DNA from 4 places in the Mesorhizobium sp. P3_B5 genome. Region 2 is predicted to be linked to each of the others. Evidence: predicted binding sites of a transcription regulator. Region 2 holds the regulator's gene; each other region holds the start of a gene.

Region 1 (7,148 bases), on a different contig from region 2:
GCAGCGGCGGCGGGTTTTCAGGCGGCGGCGGCTCGTCCGGCGGCGGTGGTTCTTCAGGGAGCTGGTGAGACAGATCATGGCAACACGACCGATCAGCCCGCAAGATCATGAGCGCATCGCCACCGCGATCAGAGTCGCCGAATCAAAAACCGACGGCGAGATCTACTGCGTCGTGGCGCATGCCAGCGACGGCTATTTCTTCCCGGCCGCCTTCATGGCGACGCTTGGCATGCTCATCGTCAGCCTTGCAGTCGGCTACGGGCTGGAAGCCTGGTGGCTGTCGATCCGTGTGCCGCATTTCGTCATCGCCGAGCTTCTTGCATTGGCCTCGGTGCTTGCGTTGCTGTGGGCGCTGCCCGGCTTGCGCATTCATCTGGTGCCGAGGCGGCTGCGATACCAGGCGGCGCATACCAATGCGGTCAAGCAGTTCCTGGCGCGCAATGTCCACCGTACCACGGCGCGCACCGGCGTGCTGGTGTTCGTCTCGATCGCCGAGCGCTATGCTGAAGTGGTTGCCGACAGCGGCATCAATGCCATGGTTGGCCAGGATGTCTGGGACGGTGTCATCCGTGACCTGACCGCGCATGCCGGCGACGATCGCCTAGCCGACGGCTTCGTCAAGGCGATCGAATCGGTCGGTGTCGTGCTGGCCGAGCATTTCCCGGTTTCGGCTGCCGACGCCAATGAGCTCGACGATCACCTGGTCGAAATCTGAGAGCCTGCCCGTAAGCGCACCTCTGCCGGACGCCTGACGCGATTTTCTGCGCTTCCGATGCTCACGGACCAAAAAGTCCGCTGCGCTTCGGTTCTCGAACACCATCCCATCCGCCTCGGCAGAGCGCGTTTTCGGACAGGCTCTTCCTGGATCTCGATCGCCTGTGCGAAAGCGCGCGAGCCGGCTTAGCGGACTCTTGCAAATGGCCGATGCGGGTTTATGGTTAACAAATCATGAATACGCTGAGCATCGATATCAGGAAAGCCGAGCCGCGCGACGCTGGCGCCATCGCCGACGTACACCAGCAGGCCTGGAACGGCGCCTATTCCGGCATCATTCCGCACCGTACGCTGACATCGATGATCAACCGCCGTGGCGCCGACTGGTGGGCGAACGCCATTCGCCGCGCCGCCACCGTGCTGGTCGTCGAAATTGGCGGCAAGATTGCCGGCTACGCCACGATCGGCAAGAACCGCGCCCGCGAACTCAGGCAGCAGGGCGAGATTTACGAGCTTTATATGCGCCCTGAGTATCAGGGCATCGGGCTCGGCAGCCGGCTTTTCAAGGCGGCCCGCGCGCGGCTCGCCGACCACGGGCTGAAAGGCATGGTGGTGTGGGCGCTGGAAGACAACCAGAACGCGCTCGACTTCTATGCCGGCGCCGGCGGCCGTGATGTCGCCGAAGGGGTCGAGATCTTCGAGCAGAAGGCGCTTAAGAAGGTCGCCTTCGTCTGGGAATAATCCCCGGCTTTCCTGCCACTTCCGACTTGCGATCGTGCCCAGCACCATTCGCCGCATTGCGCCGCGCGGCAGCGCCCGCTATCGATCTCCCATCAAAAGAGGGACAAAGCCATGCGCATTGAAGCCATCGCCATCGGAAAGAATCCGCCGGAAGACATCAACGTCATTATCGAAGTGCCGATCGGCGGCGAGCCGATCAAGTACGAGATGGACAAGGAAGCCGGCACGCTGTTCGTCGACCGCTTCCTGCACACCTCGATGCGCTATCCCGGTAATTACGGCTTCGTGCCGCACACGCTGTCGGGCGACGGCGACCCGATCGACGTTCTGGTCTGCAACACGCGCGCGCTGGTGCCGGGCTGCGTCATCAATGTGCGGCCGATCGGCGTGCTGGTGATGGAAGACAATGCCGGCCAGGACGAGAAGGTCATCGCGGTGCCTTCGCCCAAGCTGACGCTGCGCTACGAAAACGTCACCGAATACACGCAGCTGCCTGACATCACCCGCCAGCAGGTGCAGCACTTCTTCGAGCACTACAAGGATCTCGAGCCCGGCAAATGGGTCAAGATCGAAGGCTGGCACGATTCCAAATATGCCAAGAAGATGATCGTCGACGCGATCGCGCGGGCCAAGGCGGCTAAGTAGGCGACGCTGGCCTCTGCTGACCCTTCGCCTTGCACTGCCTAGGTGGGTATGGCGAAGCCCCTTAGCTTCGTCATACTAGGGCGCAGCAGCCGCGAAGCGTCGTCGCGGAGACCCTGGTATCCATGCCGTGACACTTGCCGAAGGGCACGGCGGAACAGAATTCTGCACCGTTGCGGTGACGTTGAGGTCGCGCCATGGATCCTCGGGTCAAGCCCGAGGATGACGAAGTTCTGGGTGCCTCCGCTAATCTTCAGCGTTCCTAATTATCCACCCTACCAAAGGCCGGCACGTTGCCGATGACGGTGTGCTTGTCCTTGCCGCAGGCGAAGGTCTTTGCCTTTTCGTCGGCCAGCTTGCGCGCCTGGTCGTTGGCGGCGGGATTGCCGGTGGCCAGCACCAGGCCGACCGTACAGCCGTCGCGCGCGTCGATCTGGGCGACCTTGGCGACGAGCAGCACTTCGGTCGGCTTGTTCTCGTCCTCGGGATTGCTGATCGAGCGACGGTGGATGGTGGCGAAGGGCACGGCAACATCGCCCTTGGTCTCGATGCGCCACTCGACCTTGGGATGAGTTGAAGCCGGAAAAACTCTCCCAGACCGTCGTCATGTCGCCGCCGGGCGGGAAACCATAAAAAAGCGATTCACGGGCATCGTCATAGGCGACCAGCACGGGATAGCCGCGATAGCCCGCACAGGCGAGCTCGGCCCAGTCGCCGTCGCCTTCCTCGGCCTGCGCATAGGTGACGCAGTCCTTCTTCCAGTCGAGATCAGTGTAGGCGCTGGAAATGCCATCGGCATGTGCCGCCTGGCAGAGGCCGGCGAGGGCAAATGGAATCAGAAGAGCACGCATGGCGGACAACCCCTTTTCGCCACAGCGTATCGTCAAACGCTATTTCTTCAAGCTTGCCTCAATCAGCAGGTCGGCATTTCGCGCCACCGATTGCGCCGGGCCGCCGAGCCCGAACAGCTGGCCGCTGATATAGGCGCCTTCGATCAGAAGCAGCAGCCCGTCGCCGAGCGTGTCGGCATCGTCGGCGCCCATCGCGGTCGCCATGGCGCGCAAGCGGCGGCGCAATTCCTGCTTGTTGGCCTCGCTCACCACGCGTGCCGGGTGGCCGTGCTCGGGATACTCCACCGCCGCGTTGGTCATGCCGCAGCCACGATAGTCGGGTCTTTGCGTGCGCTTGCCGACACGGGTCAGGAAAGCCTTGATCTGCGCGCGCGGGTCGCCGGGATGGGCGTCCACCGCCTCGTCGAAGCGGCCCCAGAATTCGAGGTCGTATTGCCTGAGATAAGAAGCGGCCAGCTCATCCTTGGACGGAAAGCTGCGGTAAAGGCTGGGCTTGGTGACGCCGGCGCGCTTGACGATTTCGTCGACGCCGATCGCCCTGATGCCGCGCCGGTAAAACAGGTCGTACGCCACGTCGAGGATCTTCTTGGCAGCCTTCGGCGGAGACGATGCATGATCGTCGCTGATGGTCAGTTCAATATTTTTGTCCGTTGGCATGGCATGACTCGATTGACGTGTTACCGATCGGTACGTATACCTTTGTCTTAACTGCAACGTACCGGTCAGTAACATGATAGCTCAATCCCGTCCCTTTGGCCAGCGCTACGCTTTCGTCGTGGTCGGCGTCATCTTCCTCTGCCTGCTGATCGCGGCGGGGCTTCGTTCGGCGCCTGCCGTCATGATGCTGCCGCTGGAAGAGAGTTTTGGCTGGCGTCGCGATGTGGTTTCGCTGGCCGCTGCAGTCGGCATCTTCCTCTACGGTATGACCGGGCCGTTCGCCGCGGCACTGATGGAGCGGATCGGCTTGCGCCGCACGCTGCTTGCCTCGCTCATGGTGATGTCGGCATCGACGGCGCTCAGCCTGCTGATGACCAAGCCATGGCATCTGCTCATCACCTGGGGCGTATTTTCCGGCATCGGTTCCGGCGCGGTCGCCACGGTGCTTGGCGCCACCATCGTCAACCGCTGGTTCAAGACCAATCGCGGCTTGGTGATGGGGCTGATGTCGGCCTCCAGCGCCACCGGCCTGCTGGTGTTCCTGCCGCTGCTGGCCGCACTTGCCCAGTCGGGCGGCTGGAAGCCGGTCGCCATCGCGATTTCCGTCGCCACTGCCTGCCTGCTGCCGCTGGTCTGGCTGCTGGTGCCGGAGCGGCCGGCCTCGATCGGCATGGTGCGCTACGGCGCCGAGCTCGACGACGTGCCGCCGGTTCCACCGGCATCGCAAGGCAATTTCCTCGCCCATACGCTCAACACGCTGCGCCGTGCTGCGAGCACCCGCGTCTTCTGGTACCTGTTTGCCACCTTCTTCGTCTGCGGCTTCACCACCAACGGGCTGGTCGGCACGCATCTGATCGCGTTCTGCGGCGATATGGGCATCGGCGAGGTGCAGGCCGCCGGCCTGTTGTCGATGATGGGCATTTTCGACCTGATCGGCACGACGCTGTCGGGTTGGCTCACCGACCGTTTCGATCCACGCAAGCTGCTCGGCGTCTACTATGGCATTCGTGGCCTGTCGCTGATCTATCTGCCCTATTCCGGCTTCTCGGCAACCAGCCTGATCATCTTTGCCGTGCTCTACGGTCTTGACTGGATCGCCACCGTGCCGCCGACGCTGAGGCTCGCCAATGAGGCGTTCGGCGACCGCAGCGGGCCGATCGTGTTCGGCTGGATCGTCGCCGGCCACCAGATCGGGGCGGCCTCCGCGGCCTTCTTCGGCGGCACCATGCGTGAGCTGCAGGGCAATTACGAACTGGCCTTCCTGATCGCCGGCATGACCGCGATTGTGGCGGCGTGTCTGTCGCTGCTGATCAACACGAGCCGGCCGGCTTTCGACCCGGAACCGCAAGCGGCCTAAGGCGTATCGATATTCAGGTGAGGCCGGCCTGCAAATGGCTGATCCCTGCGCTTCCGGTGCTCACGTACGAAAAGTACGCTCCGCTCCGGTTCTCGGGATCAACCATTTTCGGCTCGGCCTGACCTGAATCTCGAAACGCCTTCGCGGGCGTTGCTGTCTGTTGGTTGTTATCAAAACTTCATCTTTCCGAGATGCGGCTGAAACATTGAGGCTGGACGCTGGTGGCGGACGTTCAAGCCATCAGGAGACAGCCATGAACAAGATCTCGTTGACCCGCCGCGCTTTCGTCACATCAGCGAGTGCGGCCGGTCTGCTCGGCGCATCGGGCCTCGCTTTGCCCTACTATTCGCGCGCCAGCCAGCGGCCGGCCTTCACCCATGGCATCCAGTCGGGCGATGTCGACGCCACCTCCGGCATGGTGTGGACGCGCACCGATCGCCCATCGCGGGTCATGTTCGAAGTGTCGTCGACCGAGAATTTCGCCAACGCCACCCGCCTGGCGCCGCTCGATACCTCGCCGGCCAGCGATTACACGGTGAAGCGGCTGCTCACCGACCTCGCCTCCGACCAGGACATCTTTTACCGCATGGTCGCTGCCGATCTCGCCGACATCAATGTCGTGTCCGAGCCGATCGTCGGGCGCTTCCGCACGGCGCCGGCTTCCAAGCGCGACATCAAGTTCGCCTGGTCGGGCGATACCGCGGGACAGGGCTGGGGCATCGACGAGACCGGCATGAAGACCTACGCCACGATCGGCAAGCACACGCCCGACTTCTTCCTGCATTCCGGCGACACCATCTATGCCGACGGCGTCATGAAGGACGAGGTCGACCTGCCCGGCGGCGGCAAGTGGAAGAACGTCGTGCTCATCGACGGCAAGCGCAAGGTTGCGCAGACGCTGGACGAATACCGCGACCAGTGGAAATACAACATGATGGACAAGAACGTGCTGGGCTTGAGCGCCATCTGCCCGACCTTCTACCAGTGGGACGACCATGAGGTGGTCAACAACTGGTCGGATTCGAAGGACCTGACCGCCGACGACCGCTACTCGGAAAAATCCATCCATGTGCTGGCCGCGCGCGCGGCGCGCGCCTTCCACGAGATGACGACGATCCGCTACGAGCCGTCCGAGCCCGGCCGCGTCTACCGCAAGATCGCCTATGGGCCGCTGCTCGACGTGTTCTTCCTCGACATGCGGTCCTATCGCGGCCCCAACGGCCCGGACACGCAGGATACGATGACGCCGGAATCGCGCATGCTGGGCGAACAGCAGACGAAATGGCTGAAGCGCGAACTGGCAAACTCCAACGCGACCTGGAAGATCATCGCCGCCGACATGCCGCTCGGCCTCGTCGTCTGGAACGATGGCGCCAAGAAGGTTGGGGCCGAGGCGGTCAGCAATGGCGACAACGGCCTGCCAAAGGGCCGCGAGCTCGAGATTGCCGATCTGCTGCGCTACATCAAGAATGCCGGCATCAGCAACACCGTCTGGCTGACCGCCGACGTACACTACACGGCGGCGCACTACTACAACCCCGACAAGGCGCAGTTCCAGGATTTCAATCCGTTCTGGGAATTCGTCTCGGGTCCGATCCATGCCGGCACGTTCGGTCCGAACGGTTTCGACATGACGTTTGGTCCGGAGCTGAAATTCATCAAGGCGCCGACCGCCGAGCAGGGCCAGAACCTGCCGCCGTCAGCCGGCCTGCAGTTCTTCGGCCTGGTCGACATCAACGGCGCCAGCGAGCAATTGACGGTGCGGCTGATGGATCGCGACGACAATGAGCTCTACAAGGTGACGCTCGATCCAGTTCGGTCGGCGTGAGCGGCCAAACCGCTAGTTCGGGTAGCAAACCGTCGGAATGTTGGGCCAGACCGCGCTGTCGCAGTTGGCAGCCTCCTGCCGCTGCTTGAAGGCAGCGGTGACCGGCCCGGTCACCATCGGGTCGACGCCATCGGGGGCGTCGGCAAAAAGTTGCTCTGCCGTCGGCGTATCGGACGCCAGCGGCGGCTGCGCCTGTTTCAGCGTCGCGGCCGACTGTGCGGCGCCTGCGGCAAGGACGACCGCGAGGGCGGCCCATGCCAGGATCTGCCGGAATTTGATGACTGGATCGGTCATAGAGGTCGAACTGCCCGGGCCGCGAAAGGTTCCCGCCTTGGTTAATGAAATCATTTCACACGCG
Region 2 (7,148 bases):
TTGTCTCGAAGGGTTACACCGCCTTCTGGCAGACGACGGTGTCGCTGCCTGTCAACTTCGACGCGAAGGTGATCGATCCTTCCAACAAGCGGGCCACCGATCCCAGTGTGCTGATCAAGGCGAACTATCCCAAGCTTGCCGAAAACGCGCTGATCGCCAAGCTCGGCATTTCTCCCGACGACAAGCCGGCTATCAAACAGCTCAAGGGCTTCCTGTCCGAAGGCGCCCGCGTCCAGCTGCGCGACATCGTCGCCGCCGATCCGTCGGTCATCGGCACGACGCGTGACGTCAACATCCTGGCCGCCGCCAATCTCGACTCGGCCTTCAAGGGCCAGATCGACCTCGGCGTCGAGGAAGCGCGCCGCAAGGTTTCCGACCAGCAGATCGCCTGGATGAACAAGCTGAAGGCGGACGGCGTGATGGCCGAGCACTTCAACACCGGCCTGTTCACCTACGGAGCTTCCAGCCGTCCGGAAACATCCGGCATGGGCGTGGCGATCATCGGCTCGCTCTACATGATGGTGATCGTGCTTTTGCTGGCGCTGCCGATCGGCGTCGCCGCCTCCATCTATCTGGAGGAATTCGCCAAGAAGAACCGGTTCACCGACCTGATCGAGGTCAACATCAACAATCTGGCCGCGGTGCCGTCGATCGTCTTCGGCCTTCTCGGCCTTGCCGTCTTCATCAACTTCCTCGGCATGCCGCGCTCGGCCGCTTTCGTCGGCGGCCTGGTGCTGACGCTGATGACGCTGCCGACGATCATCATCGCGACGCGTGCGGCACTGGCCGCCGTGCCGCCGTCGATCCGCGCGGCAGCGCTTGGTCTTGGCGCTTCCAAGATGCAGATGGTGTTCCAGCATATCCTGCCGCTAGCCGCCCCCGGCATTCTCACCGGCACCATCATCGGCCTGGCGCGCGCGCTCGGCGAAACCGCGCCGCTGCTCTTGATCGGTATGGTCGCCTTCGTTGCCGACTATCCGAAGACACCTTTCGATCCGGCGACGGCGCTGCCGGTGCAGATCTACCTGTGGGCGAACGAGGCCGAACGCGCCTTCGTCGAACGCATGTCCGGCGCCATCATCATCCTGCTGGTCTTCCTCATGGCCATGAACATCACCGCGATCGTGCTTCGGCGCCGGTTCGAGCGGCGCTGGTAGAAAAAAGGCATTTTGGTATGAACATCATGACCGAACAGTCCCTTGAAAACGCTGTGGGCGATAAAATGAACGCCAAGTCGAACGAAGTGATCAAAATGCGCGGCGACAAGGTCGGCGTGTTCTACGGCGAGAAGCAGGCGTTGTTCGACGTCAATCTCGACGTGCGCCTCAACCAGGTGACGGCGCTGATCGGCCCGTCGGGCTGCGGCAAGTCGACCTTCCTGCGCTGCCTCAACCGCATGAACGACACCATCGATTCGGCGCGGGTGACCGGCAAGATCACGCTGGACGAAGAGGATATCTACGACAAGAGCATCGACGTCGTCGAACTGAGGGCGCGCGTCGGCATGGTGTTCCAGAAGCCCAATCCGTTCCCGAAGTCGATCTACGAGAACGTCGCCTACGGCCCGCGCATCCATGGACTGGCCAAGCGCAAGGCCGACATGGATCAGATCGTCGAGTCGAGCCTGAAGAAGGCGGCGATCTGGAACGAGGTCAAGGACCGCTTGCAGGAACCCGGCACCGGCCTTTCCGGCGGCCAGCAGCAGCGTCTGTGCATCGCGCGCGCCATTGCCGTGTCGCCCGAGGTGATCCTGATGGACGAGCCCTGCTCGGCGCTCGATCCGATCGCCACCGCCCGTGTCGAGGAACTGATCGACGAACTGCGCCAGAACTACACGATCGTCATCGTCACCCACTCGATGCAGCAGGCGGCGCGCGTGTCGCAGCGCACGGCGATGTTCCATCTCGGCTACCTCGTCGAGGAGGGCGCCACCGACAAGATGTTCACCAACCCCGACGACAAGCGCACCCAGGACTACATTACCGGCCGGTTCGGCTGAGCGGTTCCGGCAGCGAAGTTTCAGGCACGAGGACTAGGATCATGGGTGAACATACCGTCGCATCTTTCGATGAAGAGCTGGGGCAGATCAGCAAGCTGATCCGCGACATGGGCGATCTCGCCGGCTCGATGGTCAGCGGCTCGACCAAGGCGCTGCTCAATTCGGACAACGCCCTGGCGCAGCGCGTCGTCTCCGACGACGCCATCATGGATGCGCGCCAGCGCGAGCTGGACGACCGCGCCATCACGCTGATCGCCAAGCGCCAGCCGATGGCCAACGATTTGCGCGCAGTGGTCGGGTCGATCCGCATGGCCGGCGACCTCGAGCGTATCGGCGATCTCGCCAAGAACATCGCCAAGCGCGTCGGCACCGTCGGCCTCAGCGTCACGCCGCGCGACCTGTCGCATTCCATCGATGCGATGGCTCAACTTGTGCTCATCCAGGTGCAAGGGGTGGTCGAGGAATATGCCGCCGCCGATGCGGCAGCGCTCGCCAAGCTCAGAAACGACGACGAGCGCATCGACGTCAAATACACATCGGTGTTCCGCGAGCTTTTGACCTACATGATGGAAGATCCGCGCAACATCACCGCGTGCACGCACCTCCTGTTCTGCGCCAAGAACCTCGAGCGCATCGGCGACCATGTCACCAACATCGCCGAAAATGCGTATTATGTTTTGACCGGCACGCAGCTGCCCGCCAATCGTCCGAAGCAGGACGAGACGGCGATGTCCGCGCCGGCGGCATGACGACAAGGGTGACCAGCCGATGATCGCGCCACGCATCATGGTGGTGGAGGACGAGGAGCCGCTAGGCCTGCTCCTCCGCTACAATCTCGAATCCGAAGGCTACCAGGTCGAGGTGGTGACGCGCGGCGACGAAGCTGAGATCCGCCTGCAGGAAAACGTGCCCGACCTGCTGGTGCTGGACTGGATGGTTCCGGCGGTTTCCGGCATCGAGCTGTGCCGGCGTCTCAGGATGCGGCCCGAAACCGAGCGGCTGCCGATCATCATGCTGACCGCGCGTGGCGAAGAGAGCGACCGCGTGCGCGGCCTCTCGACCGGCGCCGACGACTATCTGGTCAAGCCGTTCTCGACGCCGGAGTTCATGGCCAGGGTCAAGGCGCTGCTGCGCCGCGCCAAGCCGGAAGTGCTGTCCAGCGTGCTGAAGGTCGGCGACATCGTGCTCGACCGCGAATCGCACAGGGTCTATCGCAAGAAAAGCGAGATCCGGCTCGGGCCGACCGAATTCCGCCTGCTCGAGTTCATGATGCGTCATCCTGGCCGGGTGTTCTCGCGCAGCCAGTTGCTCGACAATGTCTGGGGCGAGACGATCTATATCGACGAACGCACGGTGGACGTGCATGTCGGCCGGTTGCGCAAGGCGGTCAACAATGGCCGCATGCCAGATGTCATCCGAACCATTCGGGGCGCCGGTTATGCGATCCGCGAAGACTAGGTCCCTCGGCGCGGAAGCGTTTATTGGTTGAATGCGTCCACTCCCGGACCTCACGCGTCGATGATTGGCTCAGCCCGCTCATGGCTTCGTCATCCTTGGGCGAAGCAAGGAGCGTAGCGACGCGGCGCAGACCCAAGGATCCATGCCGCGACCTCAAGGCGTTGCTACTGTGCAGAATTCTGCCCCGTTGAATTCTTTGACCGATTTCACGGCATGGATCCCAGGGTCTCCGCGACGGAGCTTCGCTCCTGCTTCGCCCTGGGATGACGACGTTGGGACGGCTTCGGCCAATCTCTAAAGTCGGCGACAATCTGCGGCATCAATGATTGACGTCGTCCTCAGGCCACGTCTTTCCCGATAGCGCCAGCCCGTGCCTGCCCGCCCGGCGCGAAGATCTCCTGGTCGACGAAGCTCAGTGCCCGCATGGCGCAGCCTTCGCGGATCAGTGGCAATTCGTTCGGTTCGGTGTCGAAGGAGATCGATTTCGAGTGCTGGCCGCCGGCGGTCTGGGCGATGGCCTCGCGCAGCGCCGGTTCGATCAGGTCGAAGGCGGCGGCGCTGACGCCGACCATGGCGACCGGCGCCGGATCGATCAGCGCAAACAGGCTGCCGAGGCCGAAGCCAAGCGCTTCGCCGGCCTTGCGGTAGGCCTCGCGCTCCGGTCCGTCTTTCTCACGTGCCGCGACGGCGAGCGCCCGCATGTCGGCGTCGCTGACATCGGCGACCGGCTCGGCGTCCTCGCCCAATTGCCTGGCGTTGCGCCAGATGGCGTAGTTGCCGGCATAGGCCTCGACGCAGCCGCGCCGCCCGCAACGACACAGCGCCCCGCCCGGGCGATGGATCATGTGGCCGAACTCGCCGCCCGAGGAATGGGTGCCGGTGAACAGCTCGCCCTTCAGCACCAGTCCCATGCCGATGCCGTGCGACAAAAGGATGGCGATGAAATCGTCGTGGTAGCGGACCGGATCGCGCCACTGCAGCGCCACCGCCATCATGTTGCAGTCGTTTTCCATGGTGGCCGGAATGCCGAATTCGCCTTCCAGTATGTCGGCGAAGGCGATGTCGGTCTGCGGCGTGATCGGCGACCACAGCATGGCGCGGGCGTGCGAATCGGTGATGCCCTGGATGCCCATGGCGATGCGGGCGACGCTGTGGGTGTCGAGGTCGGGATCCTCGAGCCGACGCCTGACTATGGCGACACATTCGCCGATCAGTTCGTCGCGCGGCATGGTCAGCGTGTCCAGCCGGCGCTGCTCTTCGGCCACCACCTGGCCGGCGTAGTCGATGACAGCGACGGAAAGGAAATTCAGCGACAGCACCACTGTCATCACAGCGGCTGCTTCCGGATTGAGCCCGAGACCGACTTGCGGCCGGCCGCGTTTCAGCGAAACAGCTTCGCTGGCCTTGCTCTCGGCCAGGATGCCTTCCCCGATCAGGTCGGCGGAGATCGCCGATATGGTCGAGTGGCTGAGGCCGGTGGTCGCCGCGATCTCGGTCCGCGACGGCTGGCCGGCGCGGCGCACGGCCGAAAGCACCATCGCCCGGTTGCGGCGGCGCAAATCGTCGTGGCGGATTCCAACCGACATCTTTTTTGTTTTCCTCCCGGTCGTCCTCGCGGCCTCTGATGATATTGAAGGCAGTCGGTGACACCGGCCAAATATTGGCAGAAGCCGGCGGCACTGTCATTATTTATTGCGAGCCTCGAAAAAAAGTCAGCGACACATCAAAATCCATCAGAATCGATGTTGACAGCGCTCCGACGTTGGACCACTATTTTTTCGAGGCTCGAAAAAATAGAGCCTTTGTGCCGGCCTTCGGGCCAGTTTGTCGCGCTGCGCGCGATTTAGGGAGGATATCATGAAGAAATTTGCAGTCGCCATGCTGGCGGGTGTCGCCATGTCGTTGACGTTGGCGTCGGTCGCACAGGCGAAGGACAAGGTCATTGGCGTTTCGTGGTCGAATTTCCAGGAAGAGCGTTGGAAGACCGACGAAGCGGCGATGAAGACGGCGATCGAGGCCGCCGGCGACAAGTACATCTCCGCCGACGCGCAGTCCAATCCCGGCAAGCAGCTGACCGATGTCGAGAGCCTGATTTCGCAGGGCGCCAACGCGCTGATCATCCTTGCGCAGGATGCATCGGCCATCGGCCCGGCGGTGCAGAAGGCACTGGACGAAGGCATTCCGGTCGTCGGCTATGACCGCCTGATCGAGAACAAGGATGTCTTCTACCTGACCTTCGACAACAAGGAAGTCGGCCGCATGCAGGCCCGCGAAGTGTTCAAGGCCAAGCCGGAAGGCAACTACGTCTTCATCAAGGGCTCGGGTGCCGATCCGAATGCCGATTTCCTGTTCGCCGGTTCCATGGAAGTGCTGAAGGAAGCCATCGACGGCGGCAAGATCAAGAATGTCGGTGAGGCCTATACGGACGGCTGGCTGCCCGCCAATGCCCAGAAGAACATGGAACAGTTCCTGACCGCCAATGACAACAAGGTCGATGCGGTGGTTGCAGCCAATGACGGCACCGCCGGCGGCGTCGTCGCCGCGCTGACGGCTCAAGGGTTGGCCGGAACCGTGCCGGTGTCGGGCCAGGACGGCGACCACGCCGCGCTGAACCGCATCGCACTCGGCACGCAGACCGTGTCGGTGTGGAAGGACGCGCGCGAACTCGGCAAGAACGCCGCCGAGATCGCCTCGCAGCTGGCCGACGGCAAGAAGACCGGCGACATTGCCGGCGCCAAGGACTTCACGACGCCTGGCGGCAACACCGTCAAGTCGCTGTTCCTGACCCCGGTTGCCATCACCAAGGACAACCTCAACGTCGTCATCGATGCCGGCTGGATCAAGAAGGACGAAGTCTGCGCTGGCGTCACTGCTGGCAGCGTTGCGGCCTGCAACTAAAACCGGACCGCTATCGGTTCCAAATTTCGGCGCCGCGGCCCAAAAGCCGCGGCGTTTCTCAAGGGGCTTTCCGCTTCAAATGATCGCGGAAAGCAAATAGCATCCATGTTCCGGCATCCGCGCCAGACGGCAAACCGGTGGGAGGATAGCATGACCGATACGACCTCTAATCAGCCGGTCGCCAGCACTGCCGCAGACCGGGCGCGTGCATCCGAACTCAGCGCCGTCGGGCGGTTCCTCAGGGCTACCGAGCTCGATACGCGCATGCTCGGCATGGTTGGCGCGCTGCTGGTCATCTGGATCGGCATACACATCCTGTCGGGCGGGCTTTTCCTGACGCCGCGCAATCTGTGGAACCTGTCGGTGCAGACCTCCTCGGTCGCGATCATGGCGACCGGCATGGTGCTGGTCATCGTCATGCGCAACATCGACCTTTCGGTCGGTTCCGTCGAAGGCGTGATCGGCATGATCATGGGCGTGGCGCAGGCCGAATTCCTCATTCGCGTCATCGGCTTCCAACTTGGAAATCCCTGGCTCTGGATCATCGCGCTGGCCGTCGGCGTGGTGCTTGGTCTGCTGATCGGCGCGTTCCAGGGCTTCATCATCGCCTATATGGAGGTTCCGGCCTTCATCGTGACGCTGGGCGGCCTGCTGGTCTGGCGCGGCATGGCATGGCTGATCACCAGCGGCCGCACGGTCGCGCCGCTCGACGCCACCTTCCAGCTGATGGGTGGCGGACCACGCGGCTCGATCGGCGCCACGGCCAGCTGGATCGTCGGTGTCGTCGCCTGTG
Region 3 (7,148 bases), on a different contig from region 2:
GGCCCGGAAGTCGGCTATGTGCTCAAGCGTTTGCGACCAACCATGCCGGCCTTCGATGCACTGAAGGAAGAGAGCCGGTTGGAAGGCTACTGGATGCTGGTGCGCCTGGCGGATGGCTGGGCAAGCGGTCGCAACAAGTTCCTCAAGCGAGGCGAGGCGCTGTTCGGGGCATGGCATGGCCGGGAACTCGTCGGCGTATGTGGGTTGAACATCGATCCTTATTTCGAGAGCAGGGACCAGGGCCGGGTCCGGCACCTGTTCGTCAGCGCGCGTCACCGCGGCACCGGGCTTGGCCGAATGCTGGTCGAGACCGTCATCGACAGGGCACGTCGCTATTTTGCGGTGCTGAACACCCGCGCGCCGCAAGAGGCCTTCGTTTTCTACGAACGGCTTGGCTTTCATCGCGTGGAAGGGGAAGAATTCGTCACGCACCATATGATTTTCAGAAAAGGGGGCTGAAATGTCCTTGCGTCCGCCATCTGCCGGCACTTCGGCAGCCGAAGCTGCGTTTGACGCGCTCGGCCATGAAATCCTCGCCGAGAAGGCGGCAGCACTCGGCCGCGCCGGCCAACGCGTCGAGGAGACGCTGGCGAGGTTACGCGAGAATGGCGACGAGCAACTGCGCCCGCGGCTCCTGAAGAACGCCGTCGAGGCGGTTCACGGCTATTTCATCCAGCGCGAATTGTGCGGGCTGCGCAAGCATGACGCGGTCATCCGCGAATACAACATTCCGAAGGCCGTGCTGGTCAGGCTCGGCGCGAAATGAGGATCACTCGAGCCACTCGGTGATAAAACTGCCACTCTCGTGGATGTCGGTCGTTTCCAGCGGACCTGGGCCGAGATTGGTGAATTTGTGCGGCGTGTTGGGTGGCACGATCAGGATCTGGCCCTCGGAGGCCTCGATCTCCTGGTCGCCGACAGTGAACAGGCCGGTGCCCTGGCGGATGATGAAGATCTCGGCGTAGGGATGGGTGTGCAGCCGCGGGCCGCCGCCGACATCAGGCAGATAGTTGAAGATCAGGCAGGAGTTGGAGCCGTAGGCGCCGCATTGCAAACTCGCCCTTCCAGCGGTCGGAGCGAACAGCCCATGTGTCGCGGTCTATGACGTGTGCCATGGACAGAGGATAGAACGCGCCCGCGTCTGTTGTCGAGGCAAACGCCGGCCGCGGATCCGCCGTTGATATAAGGCGGTTTGGCCGGGGCCGAACAGTATCCAGCGCCACCCCGTCCGACGCCGGATTGCGCCCCCGCGACAATCTGCCCTTGTGCCTCCACCCCGCTGGACAAAAACGGGCTTCACGCATAAACCGAAGTCCAAATGCCGGAGGAATTCGCAAGCCTGTTCGCCATGCGCTGTCGGGTTGGCGTGAATGAGCGGGGAACAAGGCTCGACCACCGGCACGGAAGAGGCGAAAGGATCAGGCACCCGTGAGCGCAACCGACATCCAGGATCCCAACCGTCGTGATTTTCTCTACGTCGCCACCGGCATGGCCGCAGTGGTCGGCGCGGGTGCCGTCGCCTGGCCGTTCATCGACCAGATGCGCCCGGACGCTTCGACGCTGGCGCTGGCCTCGGTCGAAGTCGACGTCTCCTCGCTGACCCCGGGCATGTCGCTGATCGTCAAATGGCGCGGCAAGCCGGTCGTCGTGCGCAACCGCACCGAACAAGAGATGAAGGATGGCGAGGCGGTCAATCTGGGCGACCTCAAGGATCCGATCGCCCGCAACGCCAACCTGCCGGCCGACGCGCCGGCGACCGACGCCAACCGCACGACGCCGGGCAAGGAAGCCTGGATGGTGATGGTTCAGGTCTGCACCCATCTCGGCTGCATCCCGCTCGGCCAGGAAGGTGATTTCGGCGGCTGGTTCTGCCCTTGCCACGGTTCAGTGTACGACACCGCCGGCCGCATCCGCAAAGGCCCGGCGCCCGAGAACATGGCGGTGCCGGTATTCAAGTTCATTTCCGATACCAAGATCCTTATCGGTTGAGGCAGGGGATATTTCGATGAGCGAGGGACACTCGACCTATACGCCCAAGACCGGTATCGAACGCTGGTTCGACGCCCGCATGCCGCTGCCGCGGCTGGTCCATGATTCCTTTGTCTCCTATCCGGTGCCGCGCAATCTCAACTACGCGTGGACCTTCGGCGGCATCCTCTCGATCATGCTGGTGGCACAGATACTGACCGGCATCGTGCTGGCCATGCACTACACGGCCGACACCAATCTCGCCTTCGATTCGGTCGAGAAGATCATGCGCGACGTGAATTCGGGATGGCTGCTGCGCTATCTCCATTCCAACGGCGCCTCGTTCTTCTTCGTCGCCGTCTACATCCACATCTTCCGCGGCCTCTACTACGGCTCCTACAAGGCGCCGCGCGAGCTGCTGTGGATCCTCGGCTGCATCATCTACCTGTTGATGATGGCGACGGGCTTCATGGGCTATGTGCTGCCCTGGGGCCAGATGAGCTTCTGGGGCGCCACCGTCATCACCGGCTTCTTCACCGCCATTCCGCTGGTCGGCACCTGGGTCCAGGAGCTGTTGCTCGGCGGCTTTGCCGTCGACAATCCGACGCTCAACCGCTTCTTTGCGCTGCACTATCTGTTGCCGTTCATGATTGCCGGTGTCGTCGTGCTGCACGTCTGGGCGCTGCATGTGGTCGGGCAGTCGAATCCGACCGGCATCGAGGTCAAGTCGAAGACCGACACCGTCGCCTTCACCCCTTACGCGACCATCAAGGACGCGTTCGGCATGATCGTGTTTCTGTTCGTCTTTGCCTATTTCGTGTTCTATCTGCCGAACTTTCTCGGCCATCCCGACAATTACACAATCGCCAACCCGCTGAAGACGCCGGCCCATATCGTGCCGGAATGGTACTTCCTGCCGTTCTACGCGATCCTGCGTGCCATCACCTTCAACATCGGGCCGATCAATTCCAAGCTCGGCGGCGTGCTGTGCATGTTCGGCGCCATCGTCATGCTGTTCCTGGTGCCTTGGCTCGACACCTCGAAGGTGCGCTCGGCGGTCTACCGCCCGTGGTACAAATTGTTCTTCTGGCTGTTCGCGGCCGACGCCATCCTGCTCGGATGGTTGGGCTCGCAACCTGCCGAGGGCAGCTATGTCTTCATGGCGCAGATGGCGACGCTATTCTACTTCGCCTTCTTCCTGGTCGCGCTGCCGGTGCTCGGCCTGATCGAGACGCCGCGAAGGCTGCCCAATTCGATCACCGAGGCGGTGCTTGAGAAGAACAAGGGCGGCGGTCATCATCCTGCGGGGGCTACGGCCGCGCCGGAAACCAAGGGCTGAGCGGTAGAGAATCTAAGGGGATTTGGCATGAAGAAGATTCTCACCTCGCTGGCGCTGATTGGCCTTGTCGCCGCCGGCGTTGGAGCAGCAAACACCGGGGCAATCGCCGCCGAAGAGGCACACAACGCTGCCGCGCCGACGCATTTCCCGATCGACGAGCCGAAGGAGATGGACTGGAGCTTCGCCGGTCCGTTCGGCACCTACGACAAGGCGCAGCTGCAGCGCGGCCTGAAGGTCTACAAGGAAGTCTGCTCGGCCTGCCATTCGATGAACCTGGTGGCGTTCCGCACGCTCGAAGGCCTCGGTTACTCGGAAGCCCAGATCAAGTCGCTGTCGGCCGAATACACGATCCATGACGGTCCCAACGACGCCGGCGACATGTTCGATCGTCCCGGCAAGCCGTCCGACCATTTCCCAGCGCCGTTCGCCAACGTCGAGGCCGCCGCTGCCGCCAATGGCGGCGCTGCCCCGCCCGACATGTCGCTGCTGGCCAAGGCGCGCGGCGTCGAGCGCGGCTTTCCGCGCTTCGTCTTCGACATCTTCACGCAATATGCCCAGGGCGGTCCCGACTACATCCACTCGCTGCTGACCGGCTATGACGAGCAGCCGCCGGCCGGCATGGTGATCCCGGAAGGTACGCACTACAATCCCTACTTCCTGTCCGGCGTGTCGCTGAAGATGCCGAAGCCGCTCTCGGACGGCCAGGTGACCTATGACGACGGTTCGCCGCAGACCGTCGACCAGTATTCCCGCGACGTGTCGGCTTTCCTGATGTGGGCGGCCGAGCCGCACATGGAAGACCGCAAGAAGACCGGTTTCCGTGTCCTGGTGTTCCTGCTTTTGTTCGGCGCGCTGGTCTACCTGACCAAGCGCAAGGTATGGGAAGGCGTGGCGCACTGAGCGCTGCAAGCTTCGAAAATGCGAGGGCGCCGAAAGGCGCCCTTTTTGCATTCTGGAGCAGGTGAGAACACCGGCCGTGTCACATGGCCGTCACCGCATTCGGCGATGCTGTGTTGCCCTCATCAAAGGATCGCACCCATGAAGAAATATGCATCGCTTGCCGCAGGCTTTCTGCTGCTTGTCGTCGGCTCCACGGCCTATGCCGACGACGCGGCACCCTTCGTCACCAACAAGGACATCGACCTGACGATGATCCTGCCATCGCCGCCGGCAAACGATTCCGCCCAGACGAAAGCCGAGTTGGGCGAGGTGCTGACGCTGCAGGTGACGCGTACCCCTGAAATGGAAGCCAGGGCCATCGCCGATGCCCAGGAGGACGTCTGGCGCTTCGCCGATGTCATGGGACCGAAGTTCAACAAGGAAACGCTGCCGAAGTTCAGCGCCTTCTTCGATCGCGTCGTTGCCACCGAGGGCGCGGTCGTCGACCCGGCCAAGGATGTCTGGAAGCGTCCGCGACCGCATCAGCTGAGCGATCTCGTCAAGCCCGTGGTCAAGCTGTCGAGTTCCGGTTCCTGGCCGTCCGGCCATGCGACGGTCGGCACCATGATGGGCATCATCCTTTCCGACATGGTTCCGGAAAAGCGCGCCGAGATCATGGCGCGCGCGGCCGAATACGCCCACAACCGTGAGGTCGGCGGCATCCACTATCCCTCCGATATCGAAATGGGCAAGATTTCCGGCAGCGTCATTGCCGCGATCCTGCTCAGCCGCCCCGATTTCAAGGCCGAATACGAAGTGGCTCGGGCCGAGCTGCGCTCCGACCTCGGCATGTGACGACCGGCCTGCCCAAAAGGCAGCCGGCACACGAAAAAAGGGCGCCCCGGGCGCCCTTTTTAGTGCGGCCACGGCTCACGAGGCGAACCGATCCTTTGCCAGACAATTTTTTGCCAGGCGGCACATGGCGGTAGCCGTCCCTGGCCTCGCCGGGTTACGATCGGCCAAATCCCTTTGACGTCCCTTCTGCCGAATCTGGACGACCGATCCCCGGAGAGCCGCCTGATGAAACCGTCGCTTGAAGACACGCTGCTTGCCGCGATCCGCACCATTCCCGATTATCCGAAGCCCGGTATCCTGTTTCGCGACATCACCACGCTGCTTGGCAATGCGCGCGCCTTCCACCGCGCCATCGACGAGCTGGTGCATCCCTATGCCGGCCAGAAGATCGACAAGATCGCCGGCATCGAGGCGCGCGGCTTCATTCTCGGCGGCGCCGTTGCCCACCAGCTTTCGGCCGGCTTTGTGCCGATCCGGAAGAAGGGCAAGCTGCCCTACGAGACGGTGCGCGTCGCCTACAGCCTGGAATATGGTCTGGACGAGATGGAGATGCACAAGGACGGCGTTGCTCCGGGCGAGAAGGTGATCCTCGTCGACGACCTGATCGCCACCGGCGGCACGGCGGAGGCGGCGGTGAAGCTGTTGCGGCAGATCGGCGCCGACATTCTCGCCGCCTGCTTCGTCATCGACCTGCCGGATCTGGGCGGGCGCAGGAAGCTTGAGGAGCTGGGGGTGCCGGTCAGGACGTTGATCGGGTTTGAGGGGGTGTGAGACCGGTTTGCCGAAGGCAAATTGAAAGGTCCAGTGGACCTTTCAAAGGGCTCGAACGCCCGGAGCGATAGCGAAGGGCTGGGTAGGGCAACGCGGGACACCAACGCTGGTGCCGCCCCTCATCCGCCCTTCGGGCACCTTCTCCCCGTGAACGGGGAGAAGGGGAGAACTACCCCGCCTTCACCAGCACCGCGCTCTCAAACTCCAGCACCTTGTCGCCGGTCGAATCGAAGGCTTCCGCGCGTAGCGCCAGCATTCGCCAGCCGGGGCGCGAGGCAATGGGGCGATGGGAAAGTGCGGTGCGGCTGAAGGTGACGGTTTCACCGGCATAGACAGGCTTCAGCCATTTCAGGTTCTTGAAGCCGGGCGAGGGGCCGAATTCGGGCAACGGGCCGGGGCCGGTCCAGTTGATGCCTTCGGCGTCCATGCGGGTTTCGAGGTTGTATTTCATCCAGGTGGCGGCCGTGTGCCAGCCTGAGGCGCAGAGGCCGCCCAAGACGCTGTTCTTTGCCGCCTCTTCGTCGACATGAAAGACCTGCGGATCGTATTTGCGGGCGAATGCCTTGATCGCCTCGGGTTCAAATCTATGCGAACCGAGCGTGACGGCGACACCGATGCAAAAGTACTCGTCCAGCGTCATGCGCTGGCCTCACGGGTCAGGAACATGCAGGTGTTTTCGAATTCGAAGACGCTTTCGCCGCGCTGGTTGAACAGTTCGCTGCGCATGGTGATCAGGCCGATCTGCGGCTTCGATCTGGAAACGCGTTTGGCAAGCACTGTCGCTTTGCCGGTGAGCGTGTCGCCGGCCAGCACCGGCTTCTTCCATTTGACCTGGTCGACGCCGGGTGCCCCTTGCGAGGTCGAGTCGAGCAGGAAGGCATCACACAGCATGCGCATGAACATGGCGCAGGTGTGCCAGCCGGAAGCCGCCAGCCCGCCAAGGATGCTGGCCTTGCCGGCTTCCTCGTCGAGATGCATTGGCTGCGCATCGAATTCCTGCGCGAATTCGATGATCTCGGCCGCACTTACCTGCTTCTTGCCGAGGTCGAGCGATGCGCCCTCGGTGAAATCCTCGTAGGCCCAGGTCTTTCCGGTCATCATCCGAATCCGGTTCAAGATTGTACGATCGCCAAGGATCGGCGTTCCCGGATGCAGGCCGGACGGCGTTTGGTCAAGCGATTTCTGGTGAGCCAAGCCTTGCTCAGAGCCAGCCGCGGCGACGGAAATACCAGAAGGGCAGGATCGCCGACAGGATCATCAGGCCGATGGCGAAGGGGTAGCCGAGCTGCCATTTGAGCTCGGGGATGATGTCGAAATTCATGCCGTAGATCGAGGC
Region 4 (7,148 bases), on a different contig from region 2:
GATCGCAGGAATCACGAAAAATGCCGCTCGACAGGATTGATATCGCCATTCTTGAGACTTTGCAGAAGGATGGCCGGATCCCCAATGCAGCCCTTGCCGAGAAGGTCGGCCTGTCGCAGTCGGCCTGTTCGCGGCGGCTGGACAATCTGGAGAAATCCGGAACCATCCGCGGCTATCACGCCCGGCTTTCCAATGCCGCCCTTGGGCACCAGATGACAGCGATCGTGCATATATCGCTGTCGGGGCAGTTCGAGAAGACGCTGTCGGATTTCGAGGCGGCAATCAAGCGTTGTCCCAACGTGCTGTCGTGCCATCTGATGTCGGGCGAATACGACTATATCCTGCGCATCGCGGCCAAGGACCTCGTCGACTATGAGCGCATCCACAAGGAGTGGCTGTCGGCGATGCCGCATGTGACGAAGATCAATTCGTCATTCGCCTTGCGTGAGATCGTCGATCGCACGGCGATGGGCATGAAGCCGGAAATGGCTTAGCGCCAAAGGCACACCCGGACGTCCTTCCCTAGATAACATGCGCCTTCGCGGCGAAGTGCCTCCCAACGTTCGTCACCGTGAGTTTCGGAAATGTCCGAGTTCGCATAGCCGCTCCAAACATCACCTTCCTTGTAGACAACCGCCCAGTAATCTTCGGACCTTTCACCAGCCCCACTATGCGTATCGGGATAGTCGATACCTGCAAAAACTTGCCGAGGCCCCTGGATATTAAAATCTCCGCCCGTCTCGATTTGATAGGAGCATTTTCCGGATATGCGGGTCTGACCGTCAACAACAAGCAGGCAGCGGCCCCATTTATAGCCGCTCGGCAAACGATGCCGTGGTTGCGCATGCGAAGGCGAAAAGCAAAACGCTATTGCAAGGGCAGCCGCTATAGTTCGTCCGATCATATTAACATCCGTTGTGAAGCAGCCGATCTAATGAGCGACCGGACACTGTTGGATCCGCCCACAGCGCATGTCGAAACGGCCCCCCGCAGCATGGTCCGCTCAAAGATTATTTATCGCCCAAGTCGGATTTTTGTCACGTGACATTTGCGCTTAGGCCTCGGTGACGATCCGATCCATCGGGATGTCGTGCGGCTGCGGATAGATGGTCGCGATGCGCTGCAGTTCGTAGCCGATGCCGATGACCAGCGGCTTGAACGGCATCGCGGCCAGCGTGCGATCGAAGAAGCCGCCGCCATAGCCCAGTCGGTAGTGACCGGGATCGATGCCGACGATCGGCGAAATGACGATATCGGGCAACACCGGGTCGCCTTGCGCCGGGATCGGGATGTTCCAGACGCCCTTTTCCAGCCGGTCGCCGGGCACGTAGGCGCGAAAGACTAGCGGTTGGCCTTTCTCGATGACCACAGGCAGCGCGGTGCGGCCGCCACGTTCGTTGATGGAAGCCATCCAGGGCCGCAGGTCCGGCTCGCCGCGAAATGGCCAATAGAGGCTGACCATGCGGCCGGCGATGTCGCCGATGACGGCGTCAAGACCTTCGGCTATGCGCTGCGACATGGCCGCCCGCGCGTCGGCGGAAACGGCGAGACGGGCCGCGATCAGCCGCTCGCGCTCGGCTTTGCGCCAGCGTTTCACGTCGGTCCAGTCGGTCAAGGGCATCCGAAACTCCGGATCGAATTCATGCATGAAGCAGGGTGGCGAAGCGTACTGCGCCGGACCTTCGTCGTCATGATCGTTGGCCATGCTTCATCCTCGGCATCCTGTTTCGGCAACGCTATACCCCGGCCTTGGTGTGCGGCATGTGCGTTCACGACATCGAACGGCGACTCCGGGCAGTCGTTCCAGGTCCGGATATTGTTGCGGCGCACAAAAATACCTAGATCAAGCTTGATGATCTTGCTCTCCTGAGGTGAATGAGATGAACGAAGCCAGCCATCATGTCGTCGTTGTCGGCGCAGGTTTCGGCGGTCTCGAATTCACCCGTGCGCTTGCTGGCGCGCCGGTGCGCATCACCATGATCGACAAGCGCAACCATCACCTGTTCCAGCCGCTGCTCTACCAGGTGGCGACGACGGCGCTGGCGACCTCGGAGGTCGCCTGGCCGATCCGGCACCTGTTGCGCAAGCGCAAGGACGTGACAACGCTGCTCGCCAATGTCAGTGGCGTCGACCGCGCCGGCAAGCGCGTGCTGCTCGATGACGGCAGTGCCGTCGCCTACGACACGCTGGTGCTTGCCACCGGAGCCCGCCACGCCTATTTCGGCCATGACGAATGGGAGCCTTTCGCGCCGGGGCTAAAGACGCTGGAGGACGCCACCACCATTCGGCGACGCATTCTGCTGGCGTTCGAGCAGGCCGAGCGCGAAACCGACCCTGCCAAACGCCAAGCGCTTCTGACCATTGCGATTGTCGGTGGCGGGCCGACCGGTGTGGAGCTTGCCGGCACCATCATCGAACTGGCGCATGACACGCTACGCGGCGAATTCCGCAACATCGATACGCGGCAAACGCGCGTGGTGCTGATCGAGGCTGGTGACCGCATCCTTGCCAATTTCGCGCCAAAACTCTCCGACTACGCTGGAAAGGCGCTCGAGCGGCTGGGCGTGACGATCGAGCTCGGCCGGGCCGTGACGCGCTGCGACGCCGAAGGCGTGGTCTTTGGTGACAGGCAACTGGCGGCCCGAACGATCCTCTGGGCAGCCGGCGTTGCCGCTTCGCCCGCCGCTGAATGGCTTGGAGCGAAGGCAGACCGGGCGGGCAGGGTGCTCGTCGAGCCTGACCTCAGCGTGCCCGGCAGCCCGGAGATTTTTGTCATCGGCGACGCCGCCCTCGTACTGCGGTCCGATGGACGGCCGGTACCCGGTGTGGCGCCTTCCGCCAAGCAGGAGGGCCGGCATGTTGCGGCTACCATCAAGGCCAGGCTTGACGGTGACAGGACCGCGCGTCCTTTCCACTACAGCCATGCCGGCGATCTGGCGACGATCGGCAAACGCGCCGCCGCGATCGATTTCGGCTGGATCAAGCTCACCGGCTGGCTCGCCTGGTGGCTGTGGGGAATTGCGCACATCTATTTTCTGATCGGTTTCCGCAACCGGCTCGCGGTCTCGTTAAGCTGGCTATGGATCTATCTGACGGGCCAGCGCAGCGCGCGGCTGATCACGCAGGGCAATGACGACAGGGGCTGACGTTTCGCTCCGGGAGGGTGTTTCATCCGCCCGTCACCTTTTCCTGATCAATTGACTTCGCGGTGGACATGGCCGGATTTCGGCGCGAAGCTTCTGCTTCGGGGTCTGGGCTTGTCACTTGTCGAAGTAGGAAGAAACAATGCCCCAACTGCTCCACCCCGTGTCCCGCCGCGGCTTTCTCGCCGGCGCCACTGCTGCAGGCGCGCTGATCATGCTCCACCCGTTCTCCGCTCGCGCGCAAGCCAACCAGGCGCATCTCAGGATCATGGAAACGACCGACATCCATGTGAATGTGCTGCCTTACGATTACTACGCCGACAAACCAAACGACACGATGGGGCTGTCGCGGACGGCGTCGCTGATTGCGGCGGTGCGCAAGGAAGCCACCAACGCGATGCTGATCGACAATGGCGACCTTCTGCAAGGCAATCCGATGGGCGACTACATCGCCTATGAAAAGGGGATGAAGGACGGCGACCTGCATCCGATCATGAAGGGCATGAACCTGCTCGGCTATGAATGCTCGACGCTCGGCAACCACGAGTTCAACTACGGCCTGTCGTTTCTGGATAAGGTGTTGGCCGGCGCCAATTTCCCGTTCGTCTGTGCAAACCTGATCCGCGGCACCGAGCTTGCGGCGAACCCGCGCGACGACAGGCTCTACCTCAAGCCCTATGTCATCCTCGACAAGAAGATCAAGGACGGGTCGGGCGCCGAGCAGCCGATCAAAATAGGCATCATCGGCTTCGTGCCGCCGCAGGTCATGGTGTGGGACCTGAAGAACCTGGAGGGCAACGTCAAGACGCGCGACATCGTCGAAGCGGCCAAGGCCTGGGTGCCTGAGATGAAGGAGGCGGGCGCCGACATCGTCATTGCGCTCTCGCATTCCGGCATCGACATCAAGCAGGGCGACATGATGGAGAACGCCTCGTTCTTCGTCGCCGGCGTCGAGGGCATCGACGCGGTCTTCACCGGCCACCAGCATCTGGTCTTCCCCGGCAAGAAGGACTTTCAGTCGCTCGAGGCCGTCGATACGCAAAAGGGCACGCTGCAAGGCAAGCCTGCCGCCATGGGCGGCTTCTGGGGCTCGCATATGGGCCTGATTGACCTGATGCTGGAGCGCGACGGCTCGAAATGGAAGGTCGTTTCGGCGACCTCCGAGGCGCGGCCGATCTACGAGCGGATCGACAAGGCGAACAAGCCGACGGTCGAAGACGACAAGCGCATTGTCGATGTTTTGAAAAAAGACCACGAGGCGACGCTTGCCTATGTGCGCCGGCCCGTCGGCAAGACTTCGGCGCCGCTCTATTCCTATTTTGCGCTGGTCGCCGACGATCCGTCGGTGCAGATCGTCAGCCAGGCGCAGACCTGGTATCTCAAGGACATCCTTAGGAATACGCAGTGGAAGGATGTGCCGCTGCTTTCGGCGGCGGCTCCCTTCAAGGCGGGCGGCCGCAATGGGGCCGACTACTATACCGACGTGCCGGTGGGCGACATCGCGATCAAAAATGTCGCCGACCTCTATCTCTATCCGAACACGGTGCGCGCCGTCGAAATCACCGGCGCCCAGGTCAAGGAATGGCTGGAAATGTCGGCCGGTATCTTCAACCGAATCGAGCCTGGCAAAGCGGACCAGGCGCTCATCAACACCGATTTCCCGTCCTACAATTTCGACGTCATCGATGGCGTCAGTTACAGGATCGACCTGTCACAGGCACCCAAATACGATGCCAAGGGCGGGCTGGCGAATGCTGGCTCAAACCGCATCGTCGACCTGATGTTCGACGGAAAACCAATCGATCCCGCAGGGAAATTTGTCGTCGCCACCAACAATTACCGCGCCGGTGGCGGCGGCAATTTCCCTGACATCAATGCCTCGAAGATCATCTATGAGGCGCCCGACACCAACCGTGATGTGATCGTCCGCTACATCATCAGCGAGGGCACCATCAATCCGTCGGCGGACGGCAACTGGTCGTTTGCGCCATTGCCAGGAGCCAGTGTCGTGTTCGAGACCGGCGCCAAGGCCAAGGATTTCATCGCGCAGGTGACGTCGCTGAAGATCGAACCGGCGGGCGAGGGCGAAGCGGGGTTTGCGAAGTACCGCATCATCCTCTGAAAATAGGTCTCGCGACACTTGCGCAAAGGGGCGAGGCGGCGCAGGCCGCCTTGCCGGGATTTCGTTGAGGCTGCCCTTACGCCTTGTAGACCACCTGACGGACGTCGATGTAGCTCGCCCTGAAGCCGGCTTCGCAATAGTGCAGGTAGAACTCCCAGAGTTTCTTGAAGCGGTCGTCGAAACCGAGCGGAACGATCTTTTCCCAGGACGCCCAGAAGCGCTGGCGCCATTCGGCGAGCGTGCGCGCATAGTCGTCGGGGAACACGCGCTCGCGCAGATGGGCAAGGCCGTGATCTGCGCCGAGCGATTTCAGGATCGACGGCGTCGGCAGCATGCCGCCGGGGAAAACATAGCGCTGGATGAAATCCGGTCGGGCGCGGTAGGTGTCGTAGGCGGCTTCGTTGATGGTGATGATCTGCAGGCCGGCAGTGCCGCCGGGCCTGAGACAAGCCTTCATCTTGGCGAAGAACACCGGCCAGTATTTTTCGCCGACCGCCTCGAACATCTCGATCGAGGCGATGCGGTCATAGGTGCCGGTCTCGTCGCGATAGTCCTGCAGCTTGATGTCGACCTTGTCGGCAAGGCCTGCCTTCTGGATGCGGGCCTTGGCGAAATCGTGCTGTTCGCGGCTGATCGTCAATCCTGTCACCCGGCAGCCGATTTCGCGCGCGGCAAATTCGGCAAAGCCGCCCCAGCCGCAGCCGATCTCCAGCACATGATCCTTTTTGCCGATGCCGGTATCCTTGGCCAGCGCGCGATATTTGGCGGCCTGAGCGCTTTCCAGATCGTTGGCGCCGGTCGCATAAAGCGCCGACGAATAGGTCATGCTTGGGTCGAGCCATTCCTTATAGAAGGCGTTGCCAAGATCGTAATGCGCCGAAATGTTGCGTTGCGAGCCGGTGCGGGTGTTTTCGTTGAACCAGTGGCGGATGCGCTGGACGGTGTTGATGAGCCAGCTGGCGCCGCCCGCGACACGTTCGCCGATGGCCGAGTTGATGACGAAAAGTTCCAGGAAACTGGTGACGTCAGGGCTCTCCCAGTCGCCATCCATGTAGGATTCGGCAACGCCGATGGTGCCGCCGGTAAAGGCGCGGCCAGGCAAGCGCCAGTTCTTGAGCACCAGTTCGGCGTCCGGACCGGGACCTTTGCCGCCGACGAGAACGGCGCGACCGTCTGGCATTCTCACCTTGAGCGAGCCGCGCGGCAGGTTCATCGCCGCCGACAGCACCATGCGCGCCTTGGCCGGCAGGCCTTTGACGATCTCGGCGAAATTGAATTCGTCGAGCTTGACCGCATCGCTCAACGCCATGCCGCCCAATGCTGCGCCCTTGTGTTCCTTGTATGCCATTTCACGTCCCTGCACTTCTGCGGGGCCGGCACAAAATCCACCGGCTTCCACACCCTCTCGCAGTTCATTCGCCAGGTTCGGCCTCCGCCGCCTGATCCCGGGTTGCTGGCCGGTTCGGGAGCGGGCGGGCTCGAACGAAAACGCGCGCCCTTTTGACCAGAGCTTCAGCGCTTCCCAGTGAATTCCCGCCACAATCTTCCACGTCATTAACGGGAACTTCAAGAGGCAAGCTGCGAGCCGGGCTGTGCCAAGCGGTTGGGCCTGGCCGGCAAAGGTCGCCGACAGCAGCGCTTCGCCCCTTTCCGCCTGTGGAATGCCAGGCGCTGGCCGGCGTTGAAAATCGCTATGGCAGCCGCCGCCACCATGCGATAGTTTTAGCCATGCGTTATGTTATCGTCATCTCCGCCATCACCTTCTTCCTGATCTGGGACGGCCTCTACAATCAGGGCCGCTATCTCGACACCACAGTCAGGGAGATGTCGCGCGTCGTGCGCTATGTCACCGGCGTGGTCTAGTTTTTCACTCGACAGCTCGC

The links. The regulator PhoB, encoded in region 2, activates phosphate uptake and scavenging genes when phosphate is short. The targets are predictions, from matches to a motif close to TGTCATNNANCTGTCAT.
Region 1: a site for PhoB is predicted at 5,128-5,144, ahead of AC1DVW_RS27615 (alkaline phosphatase D family protein). Genes of this name have one in related genera too.
Region 3: a site for PhoB is predicted at 4,285-4,301, ahead of AC1DVW_RS10775 (acid phosphatase). Genes of this name have one in related genera too.
Region 4: a site for PhoB is predicted at 3,167-3,183, ahead of AC1DVW_RS26970 (bifunctional 2',3'-cyclic-nucleotide 2'-phosphodiesterase/3'-nucleotidase). Genes of this name have one in related genera too.

Annotation. Positions count from the first base shown of each region.
Region 1 covers NZ_JBFUGR010000019.1:30,522-37,669, forward strand. The annotation lists gene AC1DVW_RS27580 (TPM domain-containing protein) at 1-68, shown strand, start outside; gene AC1DVW_RS27585 (TPM domain-containing protein) at 77-715, shown strand; gene AC1DVW_RS27590 (N-acetyltransferase family protein) at 949-1,455, shown strand; gene ppa (inorganic diphosphatase) at 1,567-2,100, shown strand; partial or broken gene AC1DVW_RS27600 (hypothetical protein) at 2,360-2,948, opposite strand; gene AC1DVW_RS27605 (TetR/AcrR family transcriptional regulator) at 2,988-3,605, opposite strand; gene AC1DVW_RS27610 (MFS transporter) at 3,679-4,962, shown strand; gene AC1DVW_RS27615 (alkaline phosphatase D family protein) at 5,216-6,790, shown strand; gene AC1DVW_RS27620 (hypothetical protein) at 6,803-7,084, opposite strand.
Region 2 covers NZ_JBFUGR010000007.1:111,725-118,872, forward strand. The annotation lists gene pstA (phosphate ABC transporter permease PstA) at 1-1,157, shown strand, start outside; gene pstB (phosphate ABC transporter ATP-binding protein PstB) at 1,175-1,999, shown strand; gene phoU (phosphate signaling complex protein PhoU) at 2,041-2,748, shown strand; gene phoB (phosphate regulon transcriptional regulator PhoB) at 2,768-3,457, shown strand; gene AC1DVW_RS19280 (ROK family protein) at 3,796-5,043, opposite strand; gene xylF (D-xylose ABC transporter substrate-binding protein) at 5,315-6,355, shown strand; gene AC1DVW_RS19290 (sugar ABC transporter permease) at 6,506-7,148, shown strand, end outside.
Region 3 covers NZ_JBFUGR010000003.1:211,249-218,396, reverse strand. The annotation lists gene AC1DVW_RS10805 (GNAT family N-acetyltransferase) at 43-459, shown strand; gene AC1DVW_RS10800 (DUF6665 family protein) at 461-766, shown strand; partial or broken gene AC1DVW_RS10795 (cupin domain-containing protein) at 770-1,115, opposite strand; gene petA (ubiquinol-cytochrome c reductase iron-sulfur subunit) at 1,429-1,989, shown strand; gene AC1DVW_RS10785 (cytochrome b) at 2,006-3,307, shown strand; gene AC1DVW_RS10780 (cytochrome c1) at 3,335-4,207, shown strand; gene AC1DVW_RS10775 (acid phosphatase) at 4,346-5,041, shown strand; gene AC1DVW_RS10770 (adenine phosphoribosyltransferase) at 5,267-5,812, shown strand; gene AC1DVW_RS10765 (MaoC family dehydratase) at 5,982-6,452, opposite strand; gene AC1DVW_RS10760 (MaoC family dehydratase) at 6,449-6,910, opposite strand; gene corA (magnesium/cobalt transporter CorA) at 7,014-7,148, opposite strand, start outside.
Region 4 covers NZ_JBFUGR010000017.1:53,151-60,298, forward strand. The annotation lists gene AC1DVW_RS26955 (Lrp/AsnC family transcriptional regulator) at 21-494, shown strand; gene AC1DVW_RS26960 (5-formyltetrahydrofolate cyclo-ligase) at 1,055-1,705, opposite strand; gene AC1DVW_RS26965 (NAD(P)/FAD-dependent oxidoreductase) at 1,881-3,146, shown strand; gene AC1DVW_RS26970 (bifunctional 2',3'-cyclic-nucleotide 2'-phosphodiesterase/3'-nucleotidase) at 3,286-5,265, shown strand; gene AC1DVW_RS26975 (class I SAM-dependent methyltransferase) at 5,342-6,613, opposite strand; partial or broken gene AC1DVW_RS26980 (DUF1365 domain-containing protein) at 6,800-6,928, opposite strand; gene AC1DVW_RS26985 (hypothetical protein) at 6,994-7,128, shown strand.